DNA from 3 places in the Gordonia sp. VNK1 genome. Region 2 is predicted to be linked to each of the others. Evidence: predicted binding sites of a transcription regulator. Region 2 holds the regulator's gene; each other region holds the start of a gene.
What was found. The regulator LexA, encoded in region 2, represses DNA repair genes until DNA is damaged. The targets are predictions, from matches to a motif close to CGAACANNTGTTCG.

Region 1: the regulator LexA is predicted to act here: its motif matches at 5,549-5,562, upstream of ABLE94_RS03420 (SAV_6107 family HEPN domain-containing protein).
Region 3: the regulator LexA is predicted to act here: its motif matches at 2,712-2,725, upstream of ABLE94_RS17520 (DUF222 domain-containing protein).

What each region holds. Positions count from the first base shown of each region.
Region 1 is NZ_JBDZDJ010000002.1:300,732-311,038, forward strand. Features, by position in the region: gene ABLE94_RS03395 (polyprenyl synthetase family protein) at 1-910, opposite strand, end outside; gene ABLE94_RS03400 (methylenetetrahydrofolate reductase) at 1,065-2,021, shown strand; gene ABLE94_RS03405 (LppM family (lipo)protein) at 2,105-3,061, opposite strand; gene ABLE94_RS03410 (phytoene desaturase family protein) at 3,131-4,765, opposite strand; gene ABLE94_RS03415 (GNAT family N-acetyltransferase) at 4,799-5,470, opposite strand; gene ABLE94_RS03420 (SAV_6107 family HEPN domain-containing protein) at 5,775-6,236, shown strand; gene ABLE94_RS03425 (SCO2097 family morphological protein) at 6,413-6,814, shown strand; gene mraZ (division/cell wall cluster transcriptional repressor MraZ) at 7,410-7,850, shown strand; gene rsmH (16S rRNA (cytosine(1402)-N(4))-methyltransferase RsmH) at 8,135-9,076, shown strand; gene ftsL (cell division protein FtsL) at 9,073-9,960, shown strand; gene ABLE94_RS03445 (peptidoglycan D,D-transpeptidase FtsI family protein) at 9,982-10,307, shown strand, end outside.
Region 2 is NZ_JBDZDJ010000003.1:39,655-49,961, reverse strand. Features, by position in the region: gene ABLE94_RS04170 (PTS fructose transporter subunit IIABC) at 1-1,632, opposite strand, end outside; gene ABLE94_RS04165 (1-phosphofructokinase family hexose kinase) at 1,711-2,676, opposite strand; gene ABLE94_RS04160 (DeoR/GlpR family DNA-binding transcription regulator) at 2,673-3,443, opposite strand; gene ptsP (phosphoenolpyruvate--protein phosphotransferase) at 3,604-5,391, shown strand; gene lexA (transcriptional repressor LexA) at 5,431-6,171, opposite strand; gene ABLE94_RS04145 (LysM peptidoglycan-binding domain-containing protein) at 6,438-7,037, shown strand; gene nrdR (transcriptional regulator NrdR) at 7,062-7,568, shown strand; gene hrpA (ATP-dependent RNA helicase HrpA) at 7,542-10,307, opposite strand, start outside.
Region 3 is NZ_JBDZDJ010000014.1:112,834-123,140, forward strand. Features, by position in the region: gene ABLE94_RS17515 (PucR family transcriptional regulator) at 1-615, shown strand, start outside; gene ABLE94_RS17520 (DUF222 domain-containing protein) at 616-2,604, opposite strand; gene pruA (L-glutamate gamma-semialdehyde dehydrogenase) at 2,841-4,475, shown strand; gene ABLE94_RS17530 (proline dehydrogenase family protein) at 4,488-5,435, shown strand; gene ABLE94_RS17535 (molybdenum cofactor biosysynthesis protein) at 5,518-6,063, opposite strand; gene ABLE94_RS17540 (AAA family ATPase) at 6,080-7,663, opposite strand; gene catA (catechol 1,2-dioxygenase) at 7,697-8,578, opposite strand; gene catC (muconolactone Delta-isomerase) at 8,650-8,934, opposite strand; gene ABLE94_RS17555 (mandelate racemase/muconate lactonizing enzyme family protein) at 8,949-10,049, opposite strand; gene ABLE94_RS17560 (LysR substrate-binding domain-containing protein) at 10,046-10,307, opposite strand, start outside.

The DNA of each region.
Region 1 (10,307 bases), on a different contig from region 2:
CGCGGTCGGTGGCCCGGCGCAACCCGGAGGCGAGGAGCACCGTGCGCTTGCCCTCGACGAGGTCGTCGCCGGACGGTTTGCCGGTGCGGTCGGGGTCGCCGAACACCCCGAGGATGTCGTCACGCAACTGGAAGGCGATGCCGAGGTCGTGGCCGACGGCGGCCAGGTCGTCGAGCAGTTGTGGTGGCGCCCCGGCCATCCGGGCGCCGAGTTCGAGAGGCCGGGCCACGGTGTAGGCGGCGGTCTTGTATCGCATCACCCGATAGGCCGCCTCGACGCTGTCGTCGCCGCTGGCCTCGTTGACGATGTCGAGATACTGGCCACCGAGGACCTCGGTGCGCATCGCCGCCCACGTCGAACCGACGCCGGCGGGCAGGGGGGTCGGTGCGGCGTCGGTGGGATCCGCGCCGGCGGGGGAGTGCCCGGCAACCATGTCGTCGGCCCAGGCCAGGGCGAAGTCACCGGCCAGGATCGCCGCCGCCACACCGTGATCGGCGGCATCGCCGGACCACCCTGACTCCCGGTGGTGCTGTTCGAAGAGTCGGTGCACGGTCGGGCGGCCGCGACGCGTGTCGGAGTGGTCGATGATGTCGTCGTGGATCAGGGCGCATGCCTGCACGAGTTCCAGTGCGGCACAGACGCGTAACGCATCCGTCGCGGTCTGCTCCGGTTGCGGTGGACGACGATCGGGGTGGCCGATCCCGCAGAGCCAGCCCGCGTAGCCGAAGGTGGGCCGGACCCGTTTGCCGCCGTACCGCACGAAGTCGGCGACGATCTCGGCGGCGTGGCCGACCACCGGCGAGATCTCGCCGGCCACCGGCACTGCGCGGGCGAAGAACTCCTCGAGCACGACGCCGGAGGCGGCGGGCACCTCCGACAACGAGGTCGGTGGGACTACGGTCGGCGTCACCCACTCAGGCTAGGGCATGGCGCGTGACGCTCCGGGGCTGCCGTCGCGCCCACGGAATCGGCGTCCGAGTCCGGGGCGGAGTGAGGGAAGGGCGCCCTACATCGGCGGCGTGCGCCGCGCGGAGGAGATCGCCCGTCATACGTACAATGGCGCGGTGACCACCTCCTCCCCGGCGACGTCCGTCGTCGAGCGCCTCGCCACGCCGCCGGCCAACGGCGTGGTGCATTTCTCGGTCGAGTTCTTCCCCCCACGCGACGCCGACGCCGAGGCCCGTCTGTGGCGGGCGGTGCGGGTCTTCGAGCGCCTCGATCCGGCCTTCGTGTCACTGACCTACGGTGCCGGTGGCTCGACCCGGGACCGCACCGTGCGCATCGCCGGTGAGCTCGCCGCCCAGACCACGCTGCTGCCCGTCGCCCACCTGACCGCGGTCAACCACAGCATCGCCGAACTGCGCGGACTCGTCGGCGCCTACGCCGATCAGGGCATCACCAACCTGCTCGCCCTGCGCGGCGACCCGCCCGGTGATCCCCTCGGCGAGTGGGTCCGCCACCCGCAGGGTCTGTCGTATGCGCAGGAACTCGTCGAACTGATCGAGAGTCTCGGCGACTTCCACGTGGGCGTCGCCTCCTTCCCCGAGGGCCACCATCGGGCCCGTGACCTCGCCCAGGACACCGAGGTGCTGGTCAACAAGCTGCGAGCGGGTGCGGAATACTCGGTGTCGCAGATGTTCTTCGATGTCGAGGACTTCCTGCGGCTGCGTGACCGGGTGGCCGCCGCCGATCCGGAACAGGCGCACAAGCCACTGATCCCGGGCCTCATGCCGATCACCTCGCTGGCCAGCGCGCGGCGGATGACCCAGCTGTCGGGGTCGGTGATCCCGCCGGCCGTGGAGCAGCGATTCGCCGCGGCCGCCGGCGACGGTCCCGAGGAGGACCGCGCCGCGGTGCGTCAGGTGGGCATCGATTTCGCCACCGAGACCGCCCAGCGGCTGATCGCCGAGGGCGTCGTGTGCCTGCACTTCTGCAGTCTCAACTTCGCCAAGGCCACCTGCGAGGTCCTCGAACGGCTCGGCGTCGACACCCGGGAGGCGTTGCCGAGCGCCGTCGGCTGATTCCCGGTCACCCGTTCGCCGGGCCGGCCGCCTGGGCAATCCCACCGGCAATCCCACCGGCAATCGCCCGGCGAGGCAGGCGATTACTCGCTCTCCGAGCGGGGTATCTCGTGTCGGCCCGCCGTCGGCGTCGATCCGACCGCCGCCGCATCCCGCGCGGGTTCGTCGCCGCGGGGACCCGACGGTCCGGGGGAAGCGGCATCGGCGCTCGTGTTCTTGCTTGTCGATCGCTTGCCGGTCTTCGTCTTCGAGGTCTTCGCCGTCTCGGCGGGCCGGCCCGGGCGCGGGCTGCGATCACGGGAGACGTAGGCCAGCCGGGCGACCACCAGGACCACCGCGAGGCAGATCAGCACCATCAGGATCGTCCACCCGCCGAACGCCGCGGTGGCCGGATCGGCATAGGTGGCCTCGGCGGTGAAGTCGGCGGGTTTGCCGGGTTCGGGAGTCCACGAGACCGACGTGTCGCTGCTCTGATCGCCGTTGGTCGCGGTCACCGGACCCGCGAAGGACATGGTGAGTTTCACGTAGTCGCGGTTGGCCACCAGGCCGGTGAGGTCGGCGGTGCCGCGGAACCGCACCACGTCGCCGCTGCGTTTGGCACTGAGCTCCATCGTCATCGTCGTGTCGCCGAAGCTGTCGGCCACGATGTCGCCGAGTTGGCCGAGTTGTCCGGCGGTGAGATTGCTGAATGTGGCCCGACTACCGACCCGGGTCGCGGTGTCGTCCCCCTCCGCGGTGCCACCGCCGGGTTGCGGTTGCGCCGAGGCGCTGGTCGACGGTCCTTCGCGATAGTCGGTGATCGCGATGTCGCGGCGCATCGATTCGGGGATGTCGAACTGCGGTGCGCCGCGCGGATTGTCCGGGCTCGTCGCGACGATCACGCTGCCCGCGAAGCGATCGCCGACCGTCGTCGAGCGTTCCAGACATCCCGACATCAGTGGCGCGGCCAGCATGAGCAGCACCGCGAGCAGGAAGGCGGGGCGGCGATGGTTGCGGGGACGCGGCATCGGTCGTGGAGTCGGCGGGCGCACGGTGCTCATCGTGCCAGAGACCCGTCGCCGCGGGGTGGGCGACACGTCCGTGGCGGCATCGGTGACCGACGTGGCGGGTCAGCGACGGCGACGACGGGTCCGCGCGACCGCGGCGAGTCCGGCGATGCGGCCGCTGGCCCCGGTGACGCCGCCGCCGGGATGGGTCGATGCGCCGGCGAGCAACACCCCGTCGGCGCCGGGCACCGTGTGGTCGGAGAGGTCCGGATGCGGCCGGAACATGAACATCTGATCGATCGACATCTCGACGTGCATGATGTTGCCGCCGACGAGACCCAACTCGGACTCGAGGAACTCCGGGGTCTGCCCGAAGCGGTGCTCGACGCTGTCGGTGATGCCGGGGGCGTGACGTTCGAGTTCGGCGATGATCGCGTCGGTGGCGAAGTGTTCGGCGGCCGACCAGGAGGTTCCGTCGGCGAGCCGGCGCGGATGCCACTGCGCCCACAGGGTGATCAGATGCCGGTCGGCCGGGGCGAGGGAGGGATCGATCGCCGAGTAGCTCATCGCCACACAGGCCGGTCGCGCCGGGAGTTCTCCGACGGCGGCCGCGGCCTCGGCGCGTCGCAGGTGCGCGCGATCCGACACCAGCAGTCCGAGCCCGGAGTGCACGCCATGGGCGGGCAGATCGCCGGGCAGATCCCGGTAGGTGGGCAGATCGCGCGTGCCCAGCCGCACCGCCATGCCGATCCCGGTGCCGACGACGATCTGCGAACGCCATCGGGTGAGGAGATCGGCGTCGAATCCGCCGGCCAGCAGCAACTCGAGGGTGGTCATGATGTGGCAGGCACTGATGACGGTTCGGCCGCAATGACCCTCACCGTCGGCGGTCCGCACCCGCCAGTGGTCGCCGCATCGGCCGATCTCGGTGGCGGTGGATGCCGTGCGCACCTCGCCGCCGTCGGAATCGATGCGGCGTAACAACGCCTCGGTGAGCGCGCCGCTGCCGCCGACCGCACGTCCCGGCGGTATCCGGTGCATGAGCGCGGCGAAACCGATCATCGGGGCGGTCGCCGGAGCGTTCATCGGCGGACCGGACTGCGCTCCGAACCAGGCCAGGGCCGCCTTGAGCTGTTCGGAGCGGAACCAGCGATCCAGCAGGGCATCACCGGAGGACATCAGCTCCTGGGTGAGCGAGAGCATCCGGCCCGAACGCGCGCCGATCGGCCCGCGACGCGCGGTGGTGGCGGTGGTTCCGAGGGTGCCGAACGCCTGCGCGAACCGGCCGGGGGTGGCCGGTTGGTAGAACGACCGCATGAGTGCCTCGGCGCGCGGGGTCCAGGTGGCCACGAAGTCGCGATAGGCCGCGGCGTCCTCGGGGCCGCATGCGCGTTCGATGGAAGCGCACGTCGCGTCGAGGTCGGTGCGGAACACGATCGGGCCGGTGGTGTCGGTGGCGGGGCAGAACGCCCACGGATCGCAGTCGAGGTAGGTCAGACCCACCGCGCTCAGCGACAGCTCGTCGGGCACCGGGGAATGCCGGATCATCAGGTGCGCCGACGATCCGCGGTCGACCCGATAACCGGGGAAGCGCTCGATGGTCGACACGGCGCCGCCCGGCACGGTATCGCGTTCCAGGACGCGCACCGACCGCCCGGCCCGGCCCAGGTAGGCGGCGGCGACCAGCCCGTTGTGACCACCGCCCACCACGACGGCGTCGGTGAGGCGATGGGGTGAGGTCATCGGTGGTGAGGTCATCGCGCGATCGTCGGCGGCAGGCGATGCGACCGGTCACGGGCAGGCATGGCGACCTGCCGGCATCGCGGGGGGATCGACGAGGGGCAGTCCGCGGCCGAGGAACGCGAAGGGACGCGGATCGCCGGTGAAGGTGAAGTTGCGCAGCACGTCGCAGAATCCCATCCGGCGGTAGAGCGACCATGCGCGGTTGCGTTCGTCGGGTATCTCGGGAGTCGAGAGCAACACGTGTCGTTCGGGCCGGTCGGCCAGGAGCTGACACAGCAACCACTGCCCGATCCCGTGTCCCTGGGCGGTCGGGTGGACGTGCAGTTCGGTCAGTTCGAAGTAGCTGTCGGTGAGGTCGTCGATGACGTGCGGATCGCGTCCGGACACGCGCAGACCGGCCCGCAGCTGCTGATTCCACCATTGGTCCCGGGCGCCGCGGTATCCGTAGGCGATGCCGACGAGGACCTCGTCGGCGTCCGGTGAGATCGGCAATCCGATGCGGCGCCGGGCGACGTCCATCGACGCGGTCGTCGCGGGGGGCAGCCGCTGCAGGGCGCCGAACGCGGTCCACCCGGTGCGTGCGATGTGTTCGCGCCAGAGTCCGGCCCGATGCAGTTCGGTACCGCGCGGATAGTTCATCGCCGTGACGTAGATGTCGAGCGCGGGCTCGAGCCAGACAGCGGAATCCTGTCCCTGCAGCCTGACGAGCCGGATCGTCACGAGGAGCCTCTCTGGTCGGATTGTCGGTGGCATCGGGCATCTTGATCTCTGGAGCGGATCTAGCTATATTGAATATGTCGAACGGGTGTTCGATGAATGTGCCTCCGCAAGCTGTTCGCCGATGCCCGACGACGACACGATCCGGTGGTGGACGAGGGAAGCGTCTGCCACCGGGCCGTGTTGAACGGTACGCGAACACACACTTGCCGATCGCGCTGCCGGGCTCGGGCGCTGCTGGGTTCGGGCGCTGCTGGGTTCGGGCGCGGAACGGGTGAGACGGGCACCACGAGGAAAGGGGATCACGATGGCACGTCGCGCACAGTCCGCAACGGTGGTGGACCCGATCGTCGTGGGTCGGGCACGTGACCTGCTGTCACGCGCGGATCTGCTCCTCGACAACGCCATCGCGGTCATCGATGACGCCGAACGCTTCCGGCAGCTCTACCTCGCCGCCCTGCGCGCCGCCGGAGCGGCGATCGCGATCGGGGAGTCCTCGCGCCGATCCACCCGCGGACTGCCGACGAACGCCTGGAGCAGGCTGGCGATCGTGATGCCGGAATTGGATTTCTACGCCGACTTCTTCGCCGCCCGATCCTCTCTTCGGATGAATATCGAGGCGGGGATCGAGCGCTCGGTGGATCCCGGCGTCGGCGCCGAGACCCATCGCCGGGTGCTGGAGTTTCTCGACGCCGTCGAGACGCTGGTCATGGCCTATGAACGCGGTGGACGCCCCTCCGCCGAGCCCTCCTTGGCGCATCCGGCCTGAGCGGATCGGTCGATCGATGGGGTCGGAAGACATGAATTCGATCCAACGGGGGCGGTTATGGTGGTCGCCGCCCGAATCACCTCGTATCATGAAAGAAACGCCGCGAGACACGTCATCGTCGAAGATCGCGGCAACGCACTCATCGATGACTCGTCGGTAACAGGTAAGGAGGGTCGGTGCCACTCTCAGAGCACGAGCAGCGGATGCTCGAAGAGATCGAAAGCGCTCTGTACGCGGAGGACCCGAAGTTCGCGTCCAGCGTCACACGTCGCCGTCTCGGGCGGTCGTCAGGTCGTCGTCGCATTCAAGCGGCGGTCGTTTTCGTCCTCGGACTGGTCCTGCTGGTGCTGGGACCGATCACCGGTCTCACGGTTGGTGGGTTCCCGATCCTGTCCCTCGTCGGATTCCTCGTGATGTTCGGCGCCGCACTCCTGGCGTTGTGGGGCGGCGGCAAGCCGGGCAAGTCGTCCGGCGGTTCGGACTCGGCCGGCCGCGGTGGCAAGCAGTCCGCGCCCAAGCGTAAGTTCACCGAGCGCATGGAGGAACGGTTCAACCGCCGCTTCGAGCACGGCGAGTGACACTCTGACCTGATCTCGGACCAGACGGTCCGCAGCTCTACCAGTCGACGGCGGCGCACACAATGTGCGCCGCCGTCGTCGTGTGTGCCATCGGCACGCCGCTACGGGTACACCGCCACCGGTACGCCAATGCCGGGTCCGCCCGTGATTCTCGACCGGTGGCCGCGCGGTTGCTCACCAGGATGTCCTTCGCAACGGTCCTGCCGTGACTGTGCGTCCCCAATCGGGCCCCATCACGCCCCGCCGGGTCCCCAGTTGGTTCCCCACCGCGCCCCACCGGGTTCTCCACCACGCCCCACCGCATTCCCCACCACGCCCCACCCGGTTCCCCACCACGCCCCACCGCGGGCCCGGGCCCGCCTCAACAGGCACTTTCTGTACCTCTGTTCACACGATCCGGGTGCTGGGCACTCGCGTGAACGACGCGCCGCGCCGCGTGTCGGTGTTCTCTGAATGGTGATTGACCTGCGGATATGGGGATCGGTGGGGAAGTGGTGGGGGCTATGGGGTGGAAAGTGGTGGAAAGTGGGGTACTGTGGGCGTCACTGGGTGAGGCGAACCGGAACGTCGGACCCGGTGGGCGGGAGGTGCCGACATGTCCGTGCGATTTGTCGGTACCTACACGCCCAAATTGGATGACAAGGGGCGACTCACGTTGCCCGCGAAGTTTCGCGACGCACTGGCAGGAGGGGTGATGGTCACACGAGGCCAGGACCACAGCCTGTCGGTGTATCGAGCCGAAGAGTTCGATGCGATCGCGGAGAGGACGATGGAGGCGTCGCGCAACGATCCCGAAGCGCGCGCCTTCCAGCGGTACTTCTTCGCCAGCACCGACGAGCAACGCCCCGACGGCCAGGGCCGGATCACCCTGGCGGCCGAGCATCGGCAGTACGCGGGACTGTCCAAGGAATGCGTGGTGATCGGCAGTTTCGATCATCTGGAGATCTGGGACGCGCAGGCATGGCGTGACTACCAGAACCAACACGAGGAGAACTTCTCGGCGGCGAACTCCTCATCGCTGAGCGCGGTGCTGTAGCCGAGAACATGGGTGCCGGACAGATGCACCGGGCTTCGGATGGTTCGAGGCCTCGCCCCGGTCCGACCCTGGCGTACTTCCCCAACGCCAGGTGCGCGACCGGGGCGAGACCCCGCACCATCGGTGGCCGCCGTAGCCGAGGAAACGATTCCGACCACATCGCCCTGCGCGGGTGGCGTGGCCGGCGCACGCGAAGGGGCACGACGGTGACATCGCAGGATGACGACGAGAGCGGCGCAACCGCCACGAATCGTCGCTCCGGCGAGCATGGTCACATCCCGGTGATGGCCCGGCGCATCATCGAACTGACGGCGCCGGCGCTCTCCGATGCCGCTGTGGCACAACCGATCTTCGTCGATGCCACACTCGGCGCCGGGGGTCACAGCGAACTCGTTCTCACCGAATTCCCCGATGCCCGGGTGATCGGCATCGATCGTGATTCCTCGGCGCTGGCCATCGCGGGCGATCGGCTGTCCGCATTCGGCGACCGGATCTCGTTGCATCAGGCCCGTTTCGACGAGATCCCCGCGGTCCTGTCCGCGGCGGGCGTCGACCGGATCGACGCCGCGTTGTTCGATCTCGGGGTGTCGTCGATGCAACTCGACCAGGCCGAACGGGGATTCGCCTACGCCGTCGACGCCCCGCTGGACATGCGGATGACCCTCGCCGACGGGCCCACCGCCGCCGACGTCCTCAACACCTATTCACATGGCGAACTCGCCAGGGTGCTCTCGGAATACGGTGAGGAACGCTTCGCCGGCAAGATCGCCTCGGCGGTGCTGCGCGAACGTGACCGCGAGCCGTTCACCACCAGCGGACGACTCGTCGAGTTGCTCTACGCCACCATCCCGGCCGCCACCCGGCGAACCGGTGGGCACCCGGCCAAACGCACCTTTCAGGCGTTGCGGATCGAGGTCAATCACGAACTCGACGCACTGCGCCACGCGCTGCCGGCGGCACTGGCCGCACTCCGGGTCGGTGGACGCGTGGTGGTGATGAGTTATCAGTCGCTCGAGGACAAGATCGTCAAGCGGGAGTTCGCACTTCGCACCACGTCCACCTCACCGCGCGGACTCCCGGTCGAATTGCCCGGAACCGCACCACGTTTCCGGCTCGTCACGCGCGGAGCAGAACGCGCCGACGATGCGGAACTCGAGAGCAATCCGCGTTCGGCCCCGGTACGGGTTCGAGCGATCGAGCGAATCGCCGAGGAGGTGACGTCATGACCCTGATCGACGACGTCGACGTCGACGCAGTGCGCGAGAGGTCGTCCGGCAACTCACGGCGGCGCCGGAGCGGTGCGGACGCGGACCGCCCGACGCGGTCACGGGCCGCCCAACGCGCGATCGATCGTCGCAGCAAACGACGCGCCGCCGACGACGCCGACGTGGCACGTGCGGCACGGCTGCGGGCCGCCGCAGGTGGCGTCGGGAATCGGCGAATCACGCTCTCGCAGCGGCTGTCCCGGGTTCCCTTCGTCGTTCCGGTGCTGCTGCTGCTCGCGCTGGGTCTGGGTACCAGCCTGTGGCTGTCGACGATGGCGGCGCAGGACTCCTACGAAATCGGCTTGGCGCGCAACGAGAATCAGGCGTTGGCCGACCACGCCGACGCGCTCAAGCGCACCTTCGAATCGGGCAACTCGGCACCGGAGTTGTCCGACAAGGCATCTGCGCTCGGTCTGGTACCCGCACAGAACCCGGCGCGCATGGTGCTCGGTCCGGACGGCAAGGTGCGGATCATCGGTGATCCGACCCCGGCCACCGGCACCCGCATGGGCACCATCAACCCGGATCCGCGACCGAACCCGACCGCACAGATCGATCCCAACAAGGTCGACGACTCGGTCGGTCTGTCCGGTTCGGCGGCGACCACCACGACCACGAGCGCCCCGGCGACCCCGACCGCATCCACCCCGACGACGTCCGCCCCGGCAACTCCGACACCGGCGCCGAACACCACACCCGTCCCGTCGTCGACGCCGAGTGGTTCGGTCGAATCGGGCCAAACGCCCACCACGCCTGCGCCGAACGTGCTGCCCACCTCCGCGCCGGCCTCCGCGGCGCCGTCGACCGGCAACCCGCCGGGCGGAAATTCCGGGGAGAACCGTTAGCGCGGTGGACAATTGACAACCATGACGACACGTGCGACCACGACCGCCGCACCCGGACGACCTGCCTCCGGCAGGGGCGGTACCGGCGTCACCCCACCGAAGCCGCCCCGCGGTTCCAAGCGTCCGGGTAAGCGTCCCGAGACGTTCGTGCTCCGCAGCCGGATCGCCGGCGTGGTGGTGCTGCTCGCGGTGATCGCCGTCGCGATCCGGATGGTGGTGGTGCACACCATCGAAGCGCCGGAACTGTCCGCGCAGGCCGCGCAGCAACGTGAGTACACCCAGGTGCTCACCGCCAAGCGAGGCGCGATCCTCGACCGCAACGGGCGGCCGCTGGCCTACACCGACGA
Region 2 (10,307 bases):
GTACGCCGCCTTGTTGACCGGGCCGCCGAGGTCGAAGCACATCATCAGGCCCAGGACGATGCCGAGTGCGATCTTCGAACCGCCGGACATGCTGTTGAGGCCGTTGGTCATCTCGGTGGTCACCCAGGCGAGGGGCTTGCCGAGCAACATGTAGAGCACGACGCCGATGAACAAGCTGCCCAGCAGCGGGATGATCACGACCGGCATCAGACCACGTGCCCACTGCGGCAACGGGAGTCGGGAGATCCACAGGCAGACGACGCCGGCGATCAGACCGCCGACCAGGCCGCCGATGAAGCTCGCACCGACCGCCACGGACACCAGTCCGGCCACGAATCCGGGTGCGATGCCGGGTCGGTCGGCGATGGCGAACGATATGTAACCGGCCAGGACGGGCACCAGCATGCTCATGGCGAGTCCGCCGATCGCGAACAACACCGCGCCGATGTACTGTCCGAGTCCGCCGGCGGGCAGATCCCACAGGCTGTTGTGCAACGCGATGAACTGTCCGTCGTTGAGGGCGCCGGTCTCGTCGAGGGTCTTGTTGGCGATCTGGTATCCGCCGAGGAACGGCAGGAACGCCAGGGCGATGAGCAGGCCGCCGGCGGCGACGAACGGGATCATGTAGCTGACGCCGGTCATCAGCGCCTGCTGGGTGCGCTTGCCCAGGCCGAGGGTCTCTCCGCCGGCGGCGTCGGCCGGGGCGTCGTTGCCGTCACCGTCGCGGACCACCGCGGCCTTGGGATTGCGGGCGGCGGCCATGGCCTCGGCGATCATCGTGTCGGGCTCGTTGATGGCGCGTTTGACGCCCGAGGCGATCACCGGCTTGCCGTGGAATCGGCTCTTGCCCTTGACTCCCACGTCGGTGGCGAAGATGACCGCGTCGGCGCCGGCGATGACGTCCGGGGTGAACGGTGTCGTTCCCGACGAACCCTGCGGTTCGACGTGGAAGTCGACCCCGGCGCGTTCGGCGGCGTACTTGAGGGCATCGGCGGCCATGTAGGTGTGCGCGATCCCGGTGGGGCAGGCGGTGATCGCCACGATCGAGAGCTTCTTCTCGGCGGTGGCGGGGGCGGCGACGGCCGCGGTGGTCGCTGCGGCGGCGGCGGGTGCGGCGGCCTTGGTGGTCGAGACGGTGGTCTTCTCGGTGGCGGCGGCCGTGTCGGGCTTCTTCGCCGGCGGATTGATCGCCTCGTCGACCAGGGTGACGACCTCGTCGTCGGTCTTCGCCGCCCGCAGGGAGGCCACGAAGTCGGGGCGGACCAGCGCGCGGGCGAGCGAGCTGAGCAGTTTCATGTGTTCGGCGGCGCCGCCTTCGGGCGCGGCGATGAGGAACACCAGGTCGGCGGGGCCGTCCGGCGCGCCGAAATCGACCTTCTTGGACAGCCGTGCCATGCCGAGGCTGGCCTCGGTGACCGAGGCCGCCCGGGCGTGGGGGATGGCGATGCCGCCCGGTAGGCCGGTGGCCGACTTGGCCTCGCGGGCCAGGGCGCCTCGTGCGAGGTCGGCGGCGTCGCTGGTGCGTCCGGCGGCGGCGAGGTTCTCGGCGAGGTGGTTGATCACCGCCGACGGGTCGTCGCCCGCGTCGATGTCGAGGTTCACCGTCGCTGCGGTGATGATCTGCTCGGACATGAATCTTCCTTTACTGCTAGGTGTTTCGGGAGTGTCGGATGTGGGTGGGGGAGATCGGGGAGGTCGGGGAGGTCGGGGTCATGTGGCGGGGGCGGCTCCGGCGAGGTCGGTGATCGCGACATGATCGGGGTCGAGGTGATCGGGTCGGGGTGGTTGGGTGCCGGCCAGTGCGGCGGCGGCGGCCCCGTAGGCGACGGCGCTGCGGAGACGCTCCGGTTCGCCGGCGCCGCGCGCCTCGGCGATGAGGTAGCCGGCCAGCGAGGAATCGCCGGCACCGACGGTGCTGCGCGGGACGATCGGGGGAGGCGTGGCGAACCAGCTGCCCGAGGTGGTGGTCAGCACGGCGCCCGCGGCGCCCAGGGTCGTCAGCACCGCGCCGCCGGTGTGCCCGGCGAGTTCGGCCGAGGCCGCGATGATCGGATCCAGGTCGCCGGCGGCGGCGGCCCGGCGCAGCACCGTCGGGTCGGCGCCGCAGACCTCGGCGAGTTCGGTCTCGTTGGGCTTGATCAGGTCGACGCGGCCGGTGACCGCGGCGCGCAGGGGTTCCCCGGAGGTGTCGATGGCGACCCGGCAACCACGCGCGATGAGCTGATCGGCCAGCTCCCGATACCAGGAGTCCTCGACTCCGGGGGGAAGCGATCCGCACAACGCCACCCAGCCGGCGCCGGCGGCGTGCGCCAGCACCAGATCGGTCAGGGCGGCGCGGCGGCGATCGTCGAGCGGTTGGCCGGAGGCGTTGATCTTGGTGGTGGTGCCGTCGGCCTCGGCGATGGTGATGTTGGAGCGGACCTCGCCGTCGACGGCGACGGTCTCGTGGCGCAGACCGACGGCGTCGAGTGCGCTCAGCAGTGGGTCGCCGGCGCGGGCGGGCAGGACGGCGATGGTGTCGATGCCCGCCTCGGCGACGACGCGGGAGACGTTGACGCCCTTGCCGCCCGGTTCGGCGCGCACGGCCACCGCGCGTTGCACCTCACCGCGCTCGAGCGGCGCGGCGATCTCCAACGTGCGATCCAGGCTTGGATTGGCTGTGACGGTGAGGATCATGCGATCACGACCTCGATGCCGCGGGCCGAGAGGGCGGCGGCGTAGGAGGGATCGACACCGGCGTCGGTGATGAGGACGTCGACATCGTCGAGCGAGGCGAAGGACGAGAAGTCCTCGCGGTTCATCTTGGAGGAGTCCGCCAGGACGACGACGCGCTGGGCCGAGGCCACCAGTGCCGCCTTGACGGCCGCCTCCTCGGGGTCGGGGGTCGACAAGCCCATGTCCTCGCTGATGCCGTTGGTCCCGATGAACGCCACGGAGGTGCGGAAGGTGGCAAGGCGGGCCACGGTCTCGGCGCCCACCGCGGCCTGGGTGAGGCCGCGCACACGCCCGCCGACGAGATGCAGGGTGGCGTTCGGGTGACTCGCCAGCACCGTCGCGATCGGCAGGCTGCTGGTCACCATGTGCAGGCGGCGATCTGCCGGGATGGCGACGGCCGCCTGATAGGTGGTCGTCCCGGCGTCGAGGGACACCGACCCGCCGTCGGCCGGAAGGAAGGCGATCGCGGCCCGCCCGATGGCGGCCTTCTGGATGGTGTGGCTGGTCTCGCGCTCGGAGATGTCCTGCTCGTCGATGAGCTGCACCAGTTCGGGACGGACGGCGCCGCCATGGACACGCTGCAGGTGTCCGGAGCGCTCCAGGGTTGCCAGGTCGCGACGCACTGTCTCGCTGGTGACATCGAATCGCTCGGCGAGCGAGCTGACCGATGCGCGGCCATGCGAGCGAACCAGTTCGGCGATCGCCTGCTGTCTTTCTTCGGCGTACACGTTGCTCCGATCGGAGAGGACGGATGACGGGATGTCTGTGTCCATGTGGGTTTGGGCAAAACTTGATGTGGTTTTGGGTGGAACTCAATGTTGATATATCTGTGTTTACGCCTGTTTGTGTTGACAAGTCAAGGATTTCTTGTAACTTCGATCACAAGAGATGTTCGGCGGGCAGATTTTTCACAGATCGGGCCGCCGGGAGAGCGATCTCGCGACAGCACAGACCAGATCGGCCGACGACGGCCGAAACGAACCTCGAACGAAGGGCAGCGCAGTGAACGATCAGCAGGCTCAGGAACTGCGTGGGACCCCCGTGGTCGGCGGGAAGGCCTACGGGCCGGTGGTTCGCCCCGGCGAGCGCGTCGCCCCGGTGCATGACACCGCGACGATCCCGGAGGACGCGCGGGAGGCGGAGCAGTCCCGCTTCGTCGACGCGGCCGGGCTGGTGGCCGCCCGGCTGCGCGAACGTGCCTCACATGCCTCCGGTGCGGCCGCCGAGGTTCTCATCGCCACCGCCGGCCTCGCCGAGGACCGCGGCTGGATCGGTGCGGCGGGCAAGCTGATCTCCTCCGGGTCGTCGGCCGCATCGGCCGCGACCGCGGCGACCGACCAGTTCGCCGCGCTCTTCACCAAACTCGGCGGTCTGATGGCCGAACGCGTCACCGATCTCAACGATGTCCGCGATCGGGTCGTGGCCGAGTTGCTCGGACAACCCGAACCGGGTGTGCCGGTGCCCACCGAGCCGTCGGTGCTCTGCGCCGACGATCTGGCGCCGGCCGACACCGCCGGCCTCGATCCCAAACTGGTCACCGCGCTGGTGACGCGACTCGGCGGGCCGACCAGTCACACCGCGATCATCGCCCGGCAGCTGGGCATCCCGTGCATCGTCGCGGTCGCCGACCTCGACGAGGTACCCGCCGGAACCCTGGTGCTCGTCGACGGCACCGCCGGAACCGTTGTGCTGGAACCGGATCCGGAGCAGGCGCAGGCGGCCGTCGACGAGAGCCGGCGCGAGGCGGAACTCGTCGCGGGCTGGTCGGGGCCGGGGCACACCGCCGACGGTCACGAGGCGGCCATCCTGGCCAACGTCGCCGACGGTGTCTCCGCGCGCGCCGCCACCGCCTATCCGGTCGAGGGAGTGGGCCTGTTCCGGACCGAACTGGCCTTCCTCGACAGCGCCGAGGCACCCACGGTGGCCGAGCAGACCGAGCTCTACCGCGAGGTGCTCGAGGCGTTCGGGGGCAAGAAGGTCGTCGTGCGGACGCTCGACGCGGGTTCGGACAAGCCGTTGAAATTCGTCGACCACGGCACCGAGGCCAACCCCGCTCTGGGGGTCCGGGGTAATCGGATCACCGCTCGGCATCCGGAGATCCGCGCCGGGCAACTCGACGCCATCGCGGCGGCCGCCCGGGAGACCGGCAGCACTCCATGGGTGATGGCACCGATGATCGCCTCGGCCGACGAGGCCGCGGAGTTCGCGGCACAGGTCCGCGGGCGTGGTCTGGTCGCCGGGGTGATGGTCGAGATCCCGTCCGCCGCGATCCTCGCGTCGTCGATCCTCGCCGAGGTCGACTTCGTGTCGATCGGAACCAACGATCTGACGCAGTACACGATGGCCGCCGACCGCATGTCGGCCGATCTGGCCGAACTCACCGATCCGTGGCAGCCCGCGGTGCTCGCGCTCATCTCGATGGTGGCCGAGGCCGGGAAACGTACGGGTAAACCGGTCGGCGTCTGCGGTGAGGCCGCCGCCGACCCGCTGCTGGCCTGCGTACTCGTCGGACTCGGCGTCACCTCGCTGTCGAGTGCTCCGGCGGCGTCGGCGGCGGTCGGTGCCAAACTCGGCGGCGTCACACTCGATGCGTGCCGTGCCGCGGCGAGTGCTGCCCTCGCGACCGCCTCCCCGGCGGCCGCACGTGAGGCCGCCACCGCGGCGCTCGCCGGCTGAATTTCGGCGAGCGCCGCACCGGGCGGGCCCGGAGCCGGATCAGATCCGGCGCATCACCGTGACGACCTTGCCCAGGATGGCGGCGTCGTCGCCGGGGATGGGTTCGAAATGCTCGTTGTGCGGCATCAGCCACACGTGACCGTCCTTGCGCTTGAAGGTCTTCACGGTCGCCTCGCCGTCGATCATCGCGGCGACGATGTCACCGTTGTCGGCCACGTTCTGCTGCCGGACGACGACCCAGTCGCCGTCACAGATCGCGGCGTCGATCATCGACTCGCCGACCACCTTCAGCAGGAACAGTGAACCCTCGCCGACGAGTTCACGCGGCAGCGGGAAGACGTCCTCGACGGCCTCCTCGGCGAGGATCGGTCCACCGGCCGCGATGCGCCCGAGAACCGGGACGAAGGTCGGGGCGGGCAGATTCGACGCGACCGCGGTGTCGTCCGGTGGGGTGTGCTCGCCGTCCTGCACGTTGACCGCGCGTGGGCGGTTGTGGTCGCGCTTGAGCAGTCCCTTGCGTTCCAGTGTCCGCAGCTGATGGGCGACCGACGACGTCGAGGCCAGCCCGACGGCGTCGCCGATCTCGCGGATGCTCGGCGGATAGCCGCGCTCGCGCACCGACTTGCGGATCACATCGAGCACGCCCCGCTGACGCGGCGTGAGCGAGGCCTCCGCGGCCGCCGCGTCGAACGGGACCTCCGGCTCGTCGGCGGCGGCCGATCCGCGGCCGCGCTTGGTCGACGACGTCGACGTCGTCGAACGTCGGTTCTTCTCACTCATCGGGTGTTCGATCCTTTCGGTCGGAAACTCTGTTGTGGTCGGACGGTGTTGTCGGTGGTCCGGTGCGGTCGGTTGTCCCGTGCAGTCGGTGGTCCGGTGCGGCCGGGGTTTGTCCGCGGGTCTGCGCTGCTGGTCAACGGCCAGGTTAGTCCAGGTCACCGACAACTTCAAACATTTGTTCGACGTGTTGCGAGAAATTGTCGGAGGTGCGTGATAGAACTTCGAACATCAGTTCCTCGAACGAGTGATCGAGATCGGAGACTCTCATGCAGAACACCTTGGTTCGCAGTGAAACCGCAGGTCAGGCGCGTCGGGCGACGGTTCGGCGCACCCCGTCCGGTGCCCGTTTCGGTGCCGCTCCCGATGCCCGGGGTGCGGCGCGAGACGATGTCACGCCCCGGCGCGGCGCGATCGTGCATGCCGGACGGCCGGTGCCGGCTCGCCGCGCCACCCCGGCGGCGCGGCACCGGCACCTCCACCGCCCGGCCGACAATCGTCCGGTCGACCGGCCCCGGGTCGCGATCCCCAGGCGCCCGGCCGGGACGCCGTGCGCCGCGCCCGCGTCGCAGTCCCGTCGGGCGGGCCGTCGCGGTGCCGCGGTGGCCCTGCTGACCGGGGTGGCGCTGGCGATGCTGGTGTGGCTGATCGGTGTCGCCGGCAGCGATTACCAGGAATCCACCGCCCCCACGCCGGTGGCCACGCAGGTGGTGCACGTCCGGGCGGGGGAGTCGCTGAACTCCGTCGCCGCGCGCGTCGCGCCCGAGATGCCGCGGCAGGCGGTCATCGACGAGATCGTCGAGCTCAACGACATGGGTGGCAGCGCCCTGCGTGTCGGTCAGGCGCTGCTGACGCCCGCATATCGCTGAGCGGTGAGGCGCTATTCTCGATGCATGCGCTGCCCGTTCTGCAGGAATGATGACACCAAGGTCATCGACTCCCGAGTCGCCGACGAGGGACAGGCGATCCGTCGTCGCCGTTCGTGCAGCGCCTGTGGCCGACGATTCTCCACCGTGGAGACCGCCGTGCTGGCGGTGGTTAAGCGCAACGGCGTCACCGAACCGTTCAGTCGGGAGAAGGTGATGCGCGGGGTGCGCCGCGCCTGCCAGGGACGGCACGTCCACGAGGACGATCTGGCCCAGTTGGCGCAGCAGGTCGAAGAGACGGTGCGCGCCTCGGGCGTCGCGGAGATCCCCAGCAACGAGGTCGGTCTCGCCATTCTCAAACCGTTGCGTGACCTCGACGAGGTCGCCTATCTCCGGTTCGCGTCGGTGTACCGGTCGTTCGATTCCCTCGAGGACTTCCAACGCGAGATCGACGATCTGCAGGGCAATCTCACGCGGCGCAACGGCACGGATGCGCCCGATGCCCTCTCAGCCGAGTCGATCCAGGGTTCGTAGCGCACGCTTCTCCGAGATCGGATATCGGGTGCCCAGCCGCTGGGCGAACAGACCCACCCGCAGTTCCTCGACCATCCAATGCGCCTGTTCGTTGACGAGATCGCGACGGGCCTCGGGTACCTCGGCGAGTCGCTGATTCCACCGCCCGGTGACCCGGTCGAGCGTGCCCATGGCCGCCCGGTCCCGGTCCGCCGATCCCGGAAGGTGTTCCAGCCGTTCGCGTGCGGCCGCCAGATATCTCGGGAGTTCGGCCAGGTGCTCACGCGGGGTGGCCAGCACGAAGCCGTCGAAGATCAGGTTGGCCAGTTGCTCGGCGACGTCGTCGGCGGCGACCTGACCGGAATGCTCATCGATCGCCTGACGCAGCGGCGCGACCATCCGGAGTGCGTTGACGGCCGAGGCGAGATACTCCGGTGCGGCCGAACGTACGCGCGGACCGAGTGCGGCGGCCAGCGCATCGAACTGCTGCGGTGACCGCACCCGGGCCGCCGCGTCGACGTCGACGAGGTCCCGGATGGCCCGCCTGGTGCAGTCGGCGAAGAACTCGCTGGAATCCCGGTAGGGGTTCTGGCTCAACGCGAGTCGCCCGGCGGGGTCGAGGCCCGACGATGCCTTCGACGAGAGCCCGGTGATGGTGTGGTCGAGCAGCGCGATGACACCGACGACCCGCATCCGGTTGGCCTCGTCCTCGGTGGCGGCGGTGGCCCGCGCGACGCCCACGGATCGGCCGGGATCCCCGACGGCACGCAACGTGGGATGGCGGGTGATGTGTTGGCCCGCGACGTCGGCGGTCTCGGTGGCCGCCAGGGTGCCGAGCCCGTCGGCGGTCCAGGTGGTGTACACCGCGGCCGGGGGTGTCGGTCGACGGTCCGCTCCGTCGGCGGTGAGATCTGTGAACGACTTGCTGCGCCTGCGGATCTCGCCCGAATCGTCGATGACGGCGAAGGTGATCCGCAGGTGGGCGGGCAGGCGGTCGACGGCGAAGTCCGCCGGTGTCACGGTGTGCCGGGTGATCGTCGACAACTCGCGGGCCAGCCCACGGACCAGTGGTTCGGAGCGCGGCGTCAGCCGGGACAGGGCCAGATCGGCGAAGCGCTGTGCCGGGGCCATTGTCTTGCGAAGCTGTTTGGGCAGGGTCTTGACGAGTTCGGTGGCCAGTTCCGATCGCATTCCCGGTACCAGCCAATCGAATCCGGCGTTGCGGACGTGGGGGAGCAGGGCCTGCGGAATGACGACGGTGACCCCGTCGTCGGGTGCGCCCGGCTCGAATCGGTAGCGCAGTTCCAGGCGGGTGTCGCCCTGCTGCCATGCCCCCGGATAGTCGGTGTCGGCGACGGCGACGTCGGCGGCCACATCGGCGGGGGTCAGATCCAGCAGGGTCGGGTCGGTGCGCCGCGCCGACTTCCACCACGTGTCGAAATGCCGCGCCGAGGTCACCTCGGCGGGGATGCGCTTGTCGTAGAACTCGTAGAGCTGCTCCTCGGAGATCACCACGTCGCGACGCCGGGCGCGGTGCTCGACGTCGGCGGCCTCGGTCAGCAACTGCCGATTCTGTTCGAAGAAACGATGATTCGTCCGCCAGTCGCCCTCGACGAGGGCATGGCGGATGAACAGGTCGCGCGACACCTCGGGGTCGATCGGGCCGTAGTTGACGCGTCGGCGCGCCACCAGCGTCACGCCGTAGAGGGTGACGCGCTCATAGGCCATCGCGGCGCCGCGCGTGGAGGACCAGTGCGGTTCGCTGTGGGTGCGTTTCACCAGATCGCCGGCGAGCTTCTCCGCCCACAACGGGTCGACCCCGGCCACCGTGTGCGCGAACAGCCGGGACGTCTCGATGATCTCGGCGGCCATCAGGAAGGCCGGCGGTTTCCTGGACACCGACGACCCGGGGAAGATCATCAGCGTGGTGTTGCGGGCACCGGTGTACTCGCGGCCCTCGGCGGCCCGGACCGCGATGTTGCCGAGCAGGCCGGCGAGGATGGCGCGATGGATCGCGTCGGCATTCGGTTCGGTCTCGGGGATCTGCCAGTCGAGGTCGATGACGATTCCGCGCAACTGGCGGTGCAGGTCCTGCCATTCGCGGATGCGCAGGTAGTGCAGGAACTCGCGTTCGCAGGTGCGTCGGAACTGATTGGCCGACAACTCCTTACGTTTCTCCTGCACATATCGCCACAGCTGCGTATAGCTCAGGAAGTCCGAACCGGGGACGGCGAAACGCCGATGACTGGTGTCGGCGGCCTCCCGGTGTTCGGCCGGGCGTTCCCGGACGTCGGGAATCGACAGGGCGGCCGCGATCACCAGCACGTGGTCGAGGCAGCCCTCGTCGCGGGCGGCCACCAGCATCCGGGCGATCCGCGGATCGACCGGGATGCGGGCCATCGTGGCGCCGACCTTCGTCAGGCGCACCTCGCCCTTGTCGCGGCCGCCGGCGTCCGGTCCGCTGCCGCGTCCGGAGCCCTTGCCCGGCACCGTGATCGCTCCCAGTTCCGACAGCACGCCGACGCCGTCGCGGACCGCCCGGGAATCCGGCGGCTGCACGAAGGGGAAGTCCTCGATGTCGCCGAGACGCAGGGACGTCATCTGCAGGATGACCGACGCGAGATTGGTGCGCAGGATCTCCGGGTCGGTGAAGGCGGGCCGCGCATCGAAGTCGGATTCGGAGTACAGCCGGATGCAGATACCCGGGGCCACACGTCCACATCGACCGGCGCGCTGGCGGGCACTGGCCTGCGACACCGG
Region 3 (10,307 bases), on a different contig from region 2:
GCGGCGGGCGTGGTGTCGGCACTGACCCTGCATGCCAGCGCATTCAGTCCACTGTCGGTCACCACGACGCTGGCCGGCCGCGCCTATGTCGTACTCCCCGGTGCCGCGTTGGACGCCACCGTCGACTGGGCCACCTCGGCCGTCACCGCTGCGCGCCGGCAGTTCGGAGTCGATGCCCGTGCGGTGATCGCGGGACCGGGTCCGGAGGTCGCGAGCGTGCCGAACCTCCGCGGCCAGGCCGACCGGGTACTCGACGCCGCGCACCGCGAAGCCGGTCTGATCCAGGCCGTGACGACGGTCGGCGAGTCGAAAACCGGTGTGCTGCTCGGTGAGATCATCGCCCTCATCGAATCGAATCCGGAACTGATCGACTCCCGGGTGATCGATCTCGCCGAGCGCGATCGCCGATCGGGTGGCGACCTGACGATCTCACTTCGGGCATACCTCGACCATTTCGGCGACGTCCGCGCCGCCGCAGACGCACTCCACGTGCACCCCAACACGCTGCGCTACCGCATCCGACGCATCCAGGAACTCACCGGAATGGACCTCGACGATCCCGCCACCCGATTGGTGGTCGCCCTGACCCTCCGCGCGAGCATGGCGTCAGGGTGACTACTCGACTGCGCCGCGTTCCCGGGCTTCGCGGTGTTCTTGCGCTTCGCGGCGGCGTTTGTTGCGTTCGCGTTCCTGGCGTCGGCGGGCGTGTTTGGCCTCCACCCGACTCATGCGTCGGGTGGGTTGCAGAATGCGCGCCGACTCGGCAGGTGCTGCCTCGCCCGGGGCCGGCGTGGGTGGTGCCCGGAACCGGATGCGCGCCAACCCGGGAAACAGGTCTTCGAGGGTGAACGGATTACCGAGAATCACCATGCCCTCGGGAGTGAGGAACTCCGTGCGCAACCGACCGTCGGCGTCGCGGTACTGCTCATCGAGCCAGCCCGCCCCGAATGTCTTGAGCAGGTGCGCAAACCGTGACTTCGCATTCAGGTTGTCCGGCACCGTCGCACCACCCGCACCGGGGTTGCGGTGATCGAACTCGGCGACGTGATCGACCTCGGCGCTCATCGCCGAGCGATCCTCACCCGGGGTGACCGTCCACCCGTCACGGATCCGTACGAACCGATCCAGCACCGACGACGGCCGATACGGATTCCCCGGCGCGGTCGCCGACACCTCGATACCGCCATCGGGACCGACCACCGCATGCGGCCCGATCAGCCGCCGCACCACCGCATCGGGCCGGGTGATCAACCCGAACGCCTGTACATCCGAGACCACACCCTGCCCGAAGATGAACGCCGCAGAACCAGCAGACGCAGGCGTATCGCCGGTATCTGACTGCGCGGCAGCTACATTCGCGTCGCTTGCCGCAGCACCGCCGACGAGGTCACCGTCAACAGTGGATGGCTCAGTGGTGGACGGCTCGGCGGTGGATTCGGCTGGTTCACCGTCGGCGACGCACTGCTGCACCCCACGACCCGACCCGGATGCACCCTCGGTGAACACGTCCTCGGCATCAACGGCCACGGAATCAGCCTGCGCCGCTGCGCGTTCAGCCGCTGCAGCCCGCTCTTGCGCCGCGGCCCGCTCGGCCGCCGCGGCTTCTTCGGCCGCCGCATAGGTGCGCTCATCACACACCACATGCACCATCACCGCCGCCGCAGCCGGCGGCACCGTCCCCGCCTCCGGAATCACCGCCGGACACTCCTCACGACCGCACAAGCACTCGAACGCCGTCCCCGACAACAACGCGAAACACGCATCCGAACACCGCTGCCGCCGCGTCCGCGGATCCTCGGCACACACCGCATCAGCCAACCGAGAAATCCCCGCCATCGCGATCGCCACATTCTCCGCGGTCATCGTCGCCGTGATCGAGGCCATCCCATCCGGACGCGGCCGAGCGATCACCGACCGCTTGTCACCGGCACGCCGACACCGCTCCCGCACCGCATCCGGATCATGACGGAACACGATCCGATCCACCATCGTCGCCAACTGCGCCCGCGACCACGCCCCACCATGCCGCGCCAACTCCTCGGCCACCTCGGCATCGACCGCCGCCGCCGTGTCGCACCCGTCGAGCAACTCGGTGCACGCCACCACCACCGGCACCAACTCCGGCACGATCCGACCCTGCCGCAACTGCTCGAACACCTTCGGCACCCGCTCATGCATCACATCGGCATGCTCCACCAGCACCTCCGCCGCCCGCTGCGAGATGCTCAGCAACTGCCCGACCCGCGCACCGATCAACGCCGTGGTATCCGCCAACAGAAAGTCATGAACCTCATCGGCCGGACGTAACCGCCGCACCCGCTGCGCGATCTCCCGCACCGCCACGTACCTGTGATAAGCGAGATAGCAGGCGCCGCGCTGCAGCGTGATCAGCTGCCCCGACCAACCGTTCACCGCCTCATCACTGACGCCGATCACCGGACCCGTCGGCGTATCATCACCATCGGCACGGTACGAGGCGATCACCTCGGCCACCACATCATCACTGACGAACTCGTCGAGCAACGCCGGCCACAACGACTCCCCCAACCAGAAATCCGCGGCCGACCACCGCCGACCCGTCCCCTCGCTCATCGCCTCGGTCATGCGGTGCCACCCCCTCGGACATCTCAACACGAATACATGTGTGTTCGCGGTCATGTTCTATTATACCGAGCCCACCGACAGAACCGCTCTGGGCGGCGTCCAATGCTCGATCACATATTCGAATATCCGCGTTCACGGGCGTCCACTGGACATTTTGGCCAATTAGACAATACTCAACGACTACTTTCGTCCGATCATCCATCGACTGTGGACACGCGGACACGTGAAATGGCTCCATGGACGCCATCACCACACCCCCACGCCCGGCAAATGAGCCGGTACACACCTACGCCCCGGGCACGCCGGAACGAGGCAGAATCGTCGCCGAACTCGACCGCCGGTCGCAGGCAAGCCCCGTCGAACTCCCCCACGTCATCGGCGGGGCCACGCGCAGCGGGTCGGGTGACCGCACCCCGGTCGTCCAGCCCCACGCTCGCCGCGAGGTCCTCGCCACCATCGCGAATGCCACCCACGATGACGCCCGCGACGCCGTCGACGCCGCACTCACGGCCGCCCGGGACTGGGCTCGCACCAGCTTCGACGACCGCGCCGCGGTCTTGTTGCGCGCCGCAGATCTCCTCTCCGGCCCGTGGCGCGAACGCATCGCCGCGGCCACCATGCTCGGTCAGTCGAAGACCGTGCAGCAGGCCGAGATCGACGCACCGTGTGAACTGGTCGACTTCTGGCGCTTCAACGTCGCCTTCGCCCGCGAGATCCTGGCCGAGCAGCCGGTCTCCTCACCGGGTGTGTGGAATCGCCTCGACCATCGCCCCCTCGACGGCTTCGTCTACGCGATCACCCCGTTCAACTTCACCGCCATCGCCGGCAACCTGCCCACCGCACCGATACTGATGGGCAACACGGTGGTGTGGAAGCCGTCCCCGACGCAGGCATACTCCGCCCACCTCACCATGCAGCTACTCGAGGCCGCCGGACTGCCGGCCGGGGTCATCAACCTGGTACACGGCGACGGCATCGCGGTATCCGATGTGGCACTGGCCGATCCGAACCTCGCCGGCATCCACTTCACCGGATCCACGGCCACCTTCCAACATCTGTGGCGCGAGGTCGGCACCAATATCGACACCTACCGCAACTATCCGCGTCTCGTCGGCGAGACCGGCGGCAAGGACTTCATCGTCGCCCATTCGTCGGCCGACCCGGACGTGTTGCGCACCGCCATGATTCGTGGCGCCTTCGAATACCAGGGGCAAAAGTGCTCGGCCGCCTCGCGTGCGTACATCCCGCGTTCCGTGTGGGCGCAGATGGGTGACGACTTCCTCACCGAGGCAGCCGAACTCACCTACGGCGACGTCCGCGACCTGAGCAACTTCGGTGGCGCGGTCATCGACCGCCGGGCCTTCGACAAGCACGTGGCGGCCATCGATCGGGCCAAGACCGCGCCCACGATGACAGTCGCCGTCGGCGGCCAGTGCGACGACTCCGAGGGATTCTTCGTCCGCCCCACCGTCCTGCTCGGTGACGACCCCACCGACGAGGCGTTCACCACCGAATACTTCGGACCTATTCTGTCGGTGCACGTCTACGACGACGCCGACTTCGAGAAGACGCTGCGGGCAGTCGATTCCAGTGCCCGGTACGCTCTCACCGGATCGATCATCGCCACCGACGTCGCCGCCGTGGCCACCGCGTCGGATGTGCTGCGCAACGCCGCGGGCAACTTCTACATCAACGACAAGCCCACCGGGGCCGTCGTCGGCCAGCAACCGTTCGGTGGCGGACGTGCATCCGGCACCAACGACAAGGCCGGCTCGAAGGCCAACCTGATGCGCTGGACCTCCACCCGCACCATCAAGGAAACCTTTGTCCCACCAACCGAATCCGGCTATCCGCACATGCGGTCCGAGTGACTTGGAGCATCCATGAGTACCCTCTTCGACTCCATCCTGCGGCCGGTCATCATGAAGGCCGCGGCAAGCGACCGCATCAAGGAGACCTCGCAACGCCTACCGGTCACCGAGCGGGTGGTCAACCGATTCGTGCCCGGCGAAACCCTCCCCGAGGTGGAGGCCGCCATCCGCCGCTCCCTCGACGACGGCCTGTCGGTCACCATCGACTTTCTCGGCGAGGACACCACCGATGAGGCGCAGGCCACCGCCACCGTCGACGCGTACCTTTCTCTGCTGCAGATGATGTCACGAATGCCACATGAACACGGCCAACTGGAGGTGTCGCTCAAACTGACCGCCCTGGGGCAGTCGTTGCCGCAGCACGGCGCCAAGATCGCCGAGGAGAACGCACACACCATCTGCGCGGCCGCGGCACGCAGCGACGTCCTGGTCACCATCGACGCGGAAGATCACACCACCGTCGACGAACGCCTACAGATCGTGCGGTCGTTGCGGCATGAGTTTGCCGACCTCGGCACCGTGCTGCAGGCGTATCTGCGCCGCACCGAGGATGACTGCACCGAGTTCGCGGCGTCGGGAGCGCGAATCCGGTTGTGCAAGGGCGCATATGCCGAACCAGCGTCGGTGGCCTACCCGGAGCGTTCACAGATCGACGAGGCGTACCTGCGGTGCCTGCGAATCCTGATGAAGGGCAACGGGTATCCGATGGTGGCCAGCCACGATCCGACGATCATCGAAGCCGCGCAACCAATGGCCGCGGAGTTCGGGCGGGCACCCGGATCCTGGGAACACCAGATGCTCTACGGCATCCGCACCGACGAGCAGCGACGCCTCGCCGCCGACGGCGCGGGCGTGCGTGTGTACATCCCGTACGGCCAGGAGTGGTACGGCTACTTCGTGCGGCGCCTGGCCGAGAAGCCGGCGAACCTGGGGTTCTTCCTGCGCGCTTTGGCCGGTTGACCGCAGGAGCGGTGCTCGTTCTGGCCTTCGCCTTCAGCACGGTCCGGACGCGCGCGACCTCACGCCGAGACGGCGGGCTCGCCTACGCCAGAGGTTGCGCACGCCGCACCTGATCCGCCGCCCGTGCGGGATCGAGTGCGACGTCACAGCCGATGACGGCCGAACCGAGTTGCAACACACCGGATGTGAGCGGTTGCGCCCGCAGGCCACCGCGCCCGATCAGCGCCTTACGCACGCCGTCGCCGGCGGTGGTGTCCATCCACGCACACGGGTGCGCCGGCCGTCCACCCCGGAACCGAATGGGCCCGTCACCGGAGTCGATGGTGAATTCCTGCCCCCGCAGCGGATCGAGTTCGAGTCCGCGAACGACGATGTTGCGGCGGGCCAGTATCGGGTCGGCGGCACCGGCCGCCGCCTGCCACGCCTCGATCGCCAGAAAGGTGACCGCGGCCTCGGTGTGCGCGCGGACACCGAAGAATCGGTCGCCGACAATACCCTTGTCGGCGACGATCTCCACCGACTCGGGTGTCTCGGTGTCGACGTCGTCGGCCGGACCATCCTTCGGCCGACCGAAGTACGCGTGCCGCGGTGAACGCAGCAACGTCACGATCTCGAAGCGATACTCCACCGCCCCAGCGTAGTGGCTATCCGCGGTCGGCTGGTGCGAGGTAGTGCAGCCCGCGAAACCGCGCACTGCTCGCGAACACCTCGGGATCGAGGTCGGTACCGCGGTGCTTGGCCATCCGAAGCGCCAGCCGCAGAAGCATCTTGATGTCGCGCGGGGTGATGTCGGGGAAGCCGCCGACCAGATCGTCGAGCAGGCTCTCCTCGAGCGTCACGTCATTGCCCGCCGCCAGGATCTGCCACACCTGACGGGCATCCTTCGGGCCGGGTGGCTGATACTCGATGACGGCCGCGCAGCGGGCCAGGATGGCCTCGTCGACACCGTCGATACGGTTGGTGGTCAGGAACAGCAGGCCGTCGAAATACTCCAGTGTGCGCAGGAATTCGGCGACGATCGCATTCTGCGAGAGATCCAGGCCGCGTTCCATGACGAACACGTCGGCCTCGTCGAGCAGTAGCACCGCATCCCAGCGCTTGGCGCGGTCGAAGATGACCTCGAGGTTCTTGCGGACCAACTCGGCGGTGATGCCGAGCGAGCCGGAGTGGATGGAGTAGAGCGGTCGGCCGGTGACCTCGGCGTAGACCTCGGCGGTCAGCGTCTTGCCCACGCCGGGACGGCCTTTCGCCAGGATCACATTGCCCGCCGACTTGCCGTCGATGATGTCGCCGGTGAACACCGAGATGTCGGTGGTGAGGATGTTGAGCAGCTCCCGCTGGTCGTCGGGCAGCACCAGCTTGTCCTGCAGGTGGGCGTCGTAGACGTATTCGGTCAGGTCGCCGGTGTTGACGTCGAGGAAGTCCTGGGCGCCGAGATCGAAGACCCGCACGGCGGTGATCACCGGCACCGGCCCGTAGGAGTCACCGTCAAAGAGGATGGACGGTGCCACCATGCGCAGCGACGCGATCTCCCCTGGCGCCACATCGTGGACCACCTTGCGGTTCTCCCGCATGTTCGGGGAGCGGTAGTCGTCGGTGCGGATGACCCGCCCGGTGAACCGGTACTGCCGCCCGAATCCGTCGTCGATGATCGACTGGTAGCGCGCACGCCGGGACTCGTACTCCGCCTTCAGTTCTCCGGTTTCCTTGTACGCGCCGCCGGCGACGAGGACATCGCCCGGCGACTTACCGACGACCTCGGTCTCCTCGAAGTACAGCACGCGTGGCTTGCGCGACGGGCGCTTGACGGTGGCGTTGTCGGCCTCCATCGTGAACTTGATCCGCGGACCATGCGTGCGGTCGGCGTGTTCGAGGGTGAGATCCATGACCAGATACGGATGCAGGTACCCGTCGGATTCCCGGACGTAGAGCCACCCGTCGATGAGGTTGTGCCGCAAGAACTCCCGCATGATCTCGACGGCGGCGTCGATGTGCGGGATCGCCGGGAAACTCCCCGACCGAGCCGAGGCGATGGCGGTGACCGCGCGAGCGAAGGACTCCGCGCCCGCCGACGACGCCGTGGCCACGAGATCGGCCAGGGCGGCGTCGGTCAGGTCGCGGTCGGTGATCCCGATCTCGGGTGAACGCCACGACCGCGCCTGCGTGCGGACGGCGGCGAGATCATCCGAGGACGTGCCGGCGACCACCGTGGTGGGTGCGACGAGCATGGGAGTCACCTTTCTCCGGGTGGGGGTTTCGGATCAGGCTTCCGGATCGAGCACGAAGTCGTACTCGGTGACGAAGCCCTCGCCGTTCGGGTTCTCCGTGACGTCGAGCATCAGCTCGGGCTTGACCGCCGAGGCGATGTCGTCGCCGTTGTGCGGGTCGCCGGGGAAGTACAGCTGGCTGGTGATCAGTTCGTAGCCGGGGGCACTCACCTTGAAGTGCAGATGCGCCGGGCGCCACGCGTGCCAGCCGGCCGCGGCGATGAGCTGACCGCAGGCACCGTCGGTCGGGATCATGTATGGCGCGGGACGCAGGGTGTGGATCTCGAAACGGCCGTCCTCGTCGGCGATCCAGGTGGCACGCAGATTCCATTCCGGCAGTCCCGGAGCGAATTGCGAGTAGAAGCCGAGATCGTCGGCGTGCCACAGTTCGAGCTTGGCGCCGGACAGTGGGGTGCCGTCGACGGCGCGCACCTGACCGGAGAAGACCAGCGGGTTGCCCGGCTCGTCGTCGCGCATCGGGATGGTGCCGTTCCACGCCACCTCGGGCGAATCCGGGATGTAGTACGGGCCTTCGATGGTGCCCTTGGAGCCCTCGCGGTGCTCGCTGGCGACCTCCTCGACGGCGTGCTCAATCCAGACATCGAGGAACAGCGGCCATTCGCCATCGGCGCCGACCTTGATCAGCCATGCCTTCAGGGCGTTGTACTCCTCGTAGCTGACCTTGTCCTCCAGGACGATGTCGGTGACGGCTTTGATCACCTTGGAGGCGAGGTGATCCACGCGGGCGGTGTCGACGACGCCGGAACGTCCGGAATGTGCCATCCGCTCGGCGAATTGGGCCGACGCGTTGGCACCGGATTCGGCGGCCTTGGCGGTGACCTCGGCGTCGAAGCTGGTGTCGGTGGTGCTGGTCATGATGGGTACTCCTTTGTGCTGAAACGTGATTGGGCTGTGAACGTCGGGTGCCGGAGGGGTGATCGGGGTGATCAACCCGCGGCGATGTCGGACGGATGGGTGGCCAGCGGGGTCACCGCGATGTCCATGTAGGGGAAGAGTGGGAGGCCGGACAGGATGGCGTGCAGTTCGTCATTGCTCTCGACGTCGAAGATCGAGTAGTTCGAGTACTCACCGACGATCCGCCAGATGTGCGGCCATTTGCCGGATCGCTGCAGATCCTGCGAGTAGGCCTTCTCCCGGGCGACGGTCTGCGCCCGGATATCCGGGTCGAGGTCGTGGGGGATGCGCACATCCATCCGTACGTGGAAAAGCATGTCGTGTCGTTCTCCTATCCGATCCGGTAGCGGCTGAGCTTGTCCGGGTCGATCTCGATGCCGAGGCCGGCGCGGTGGGACGTGTGCAGGTGTCCGTCATGGATCTGCAGGGGTTCGGCGAGCAGGTCGTCGCTCATGTCGAGGAAGTTCGACAGTTCACCGGCGTACCGCGAGGTGAGTTCGAAGGCCGCGCCGAAGGCCAGTGCGCAGGCGGTACCGACCTGACCGTCGATCTGATTGCCCATGACCACCTCGATGCCGAGGCCCTCGGCGAGGTGATGCACGCGCCGCGACCAGGTGAATCCGGTGCGGGCGGTCTTGATGGAGATCGCGGTGGCGCTGCGGCCGAGGATCTCCCGGGTGACGTCTGCCGGGGTGGGCACCGACTCGTCCGCGATGAACGGGACGTCGAGTTGTTCGACGAGCCAACGCCTTCCGACCACGTCGTCGGCGGGGTTGAGTTCCTCGGCGAACAGCAGATCGAGGTCGGCCATCTCCTTCATGGCACGCAACGACTCCGACGCCGACCACCCACGATTGCCGTCGACATAGAGTTCGATCTCGTTGCCGAAACGTTCACGCAGGGCACGCACGACGGCGGTGTCGAGGGATACCGGGCGTCGTCCGACCTTCACCTTGAACGTGGAGATGCCGTAGGTATCACGCATCTTCTCGGCCTCGGCCACCATCTTCGCCGGATCGTCGAACCCGAGCATGTGGCTGACCCGCATGCGGTCGGTGAATCCGCCGAGGAGTTCACTGACCGGAACCTCGAGGGTCTTGCCGAGCGCATCCCAGATCGCCATGTCCACAGCGGCTTTCGCGGTGGGATTGCCGACGGTGCGGTTCAGCCGGGCGACCATGACCTCGCGGTCGTGCAGGGTGAGCCCGACGAGCTGTGGCGCGAACACGGTCTCGATGACGGCGACGATGCCACGTTGGGTCTCGCCGTAGGTGAACGGACGCGGAGGCGCCTCGGCGACACCGACGATGCCTTCGTCGGTGTGCACCCGCACGAGGACGTGCTCGGCGACCGACACCTCGCCGGACGCGAACCGCAAGGGTTTGCGGTACGGGATGGCGAACGGAATCGCCTCGATCTCAGTGATTTTCACGGATTCTCTCCCAGGGCTGTGGAGGACGGCAGGGCGGTGAAGGACGGCGGGGCTGCGGAAGACGGAGTTGCTGCGGAGGACGGAGTTGCTGCGGACATGTCGAAGGCCTCGCCGATCACCCGGGCGACGGACTCGACGACGGGATTGTCGTCACCGGTGTTCCACGCCAGCGCGATCTCGGTGGTTCCCGCATCGGCCAGGTCGCGGATCACCAATCCCGCCAGGGGAAGTGCACGCACCGATGCGGGCAGGACCGCG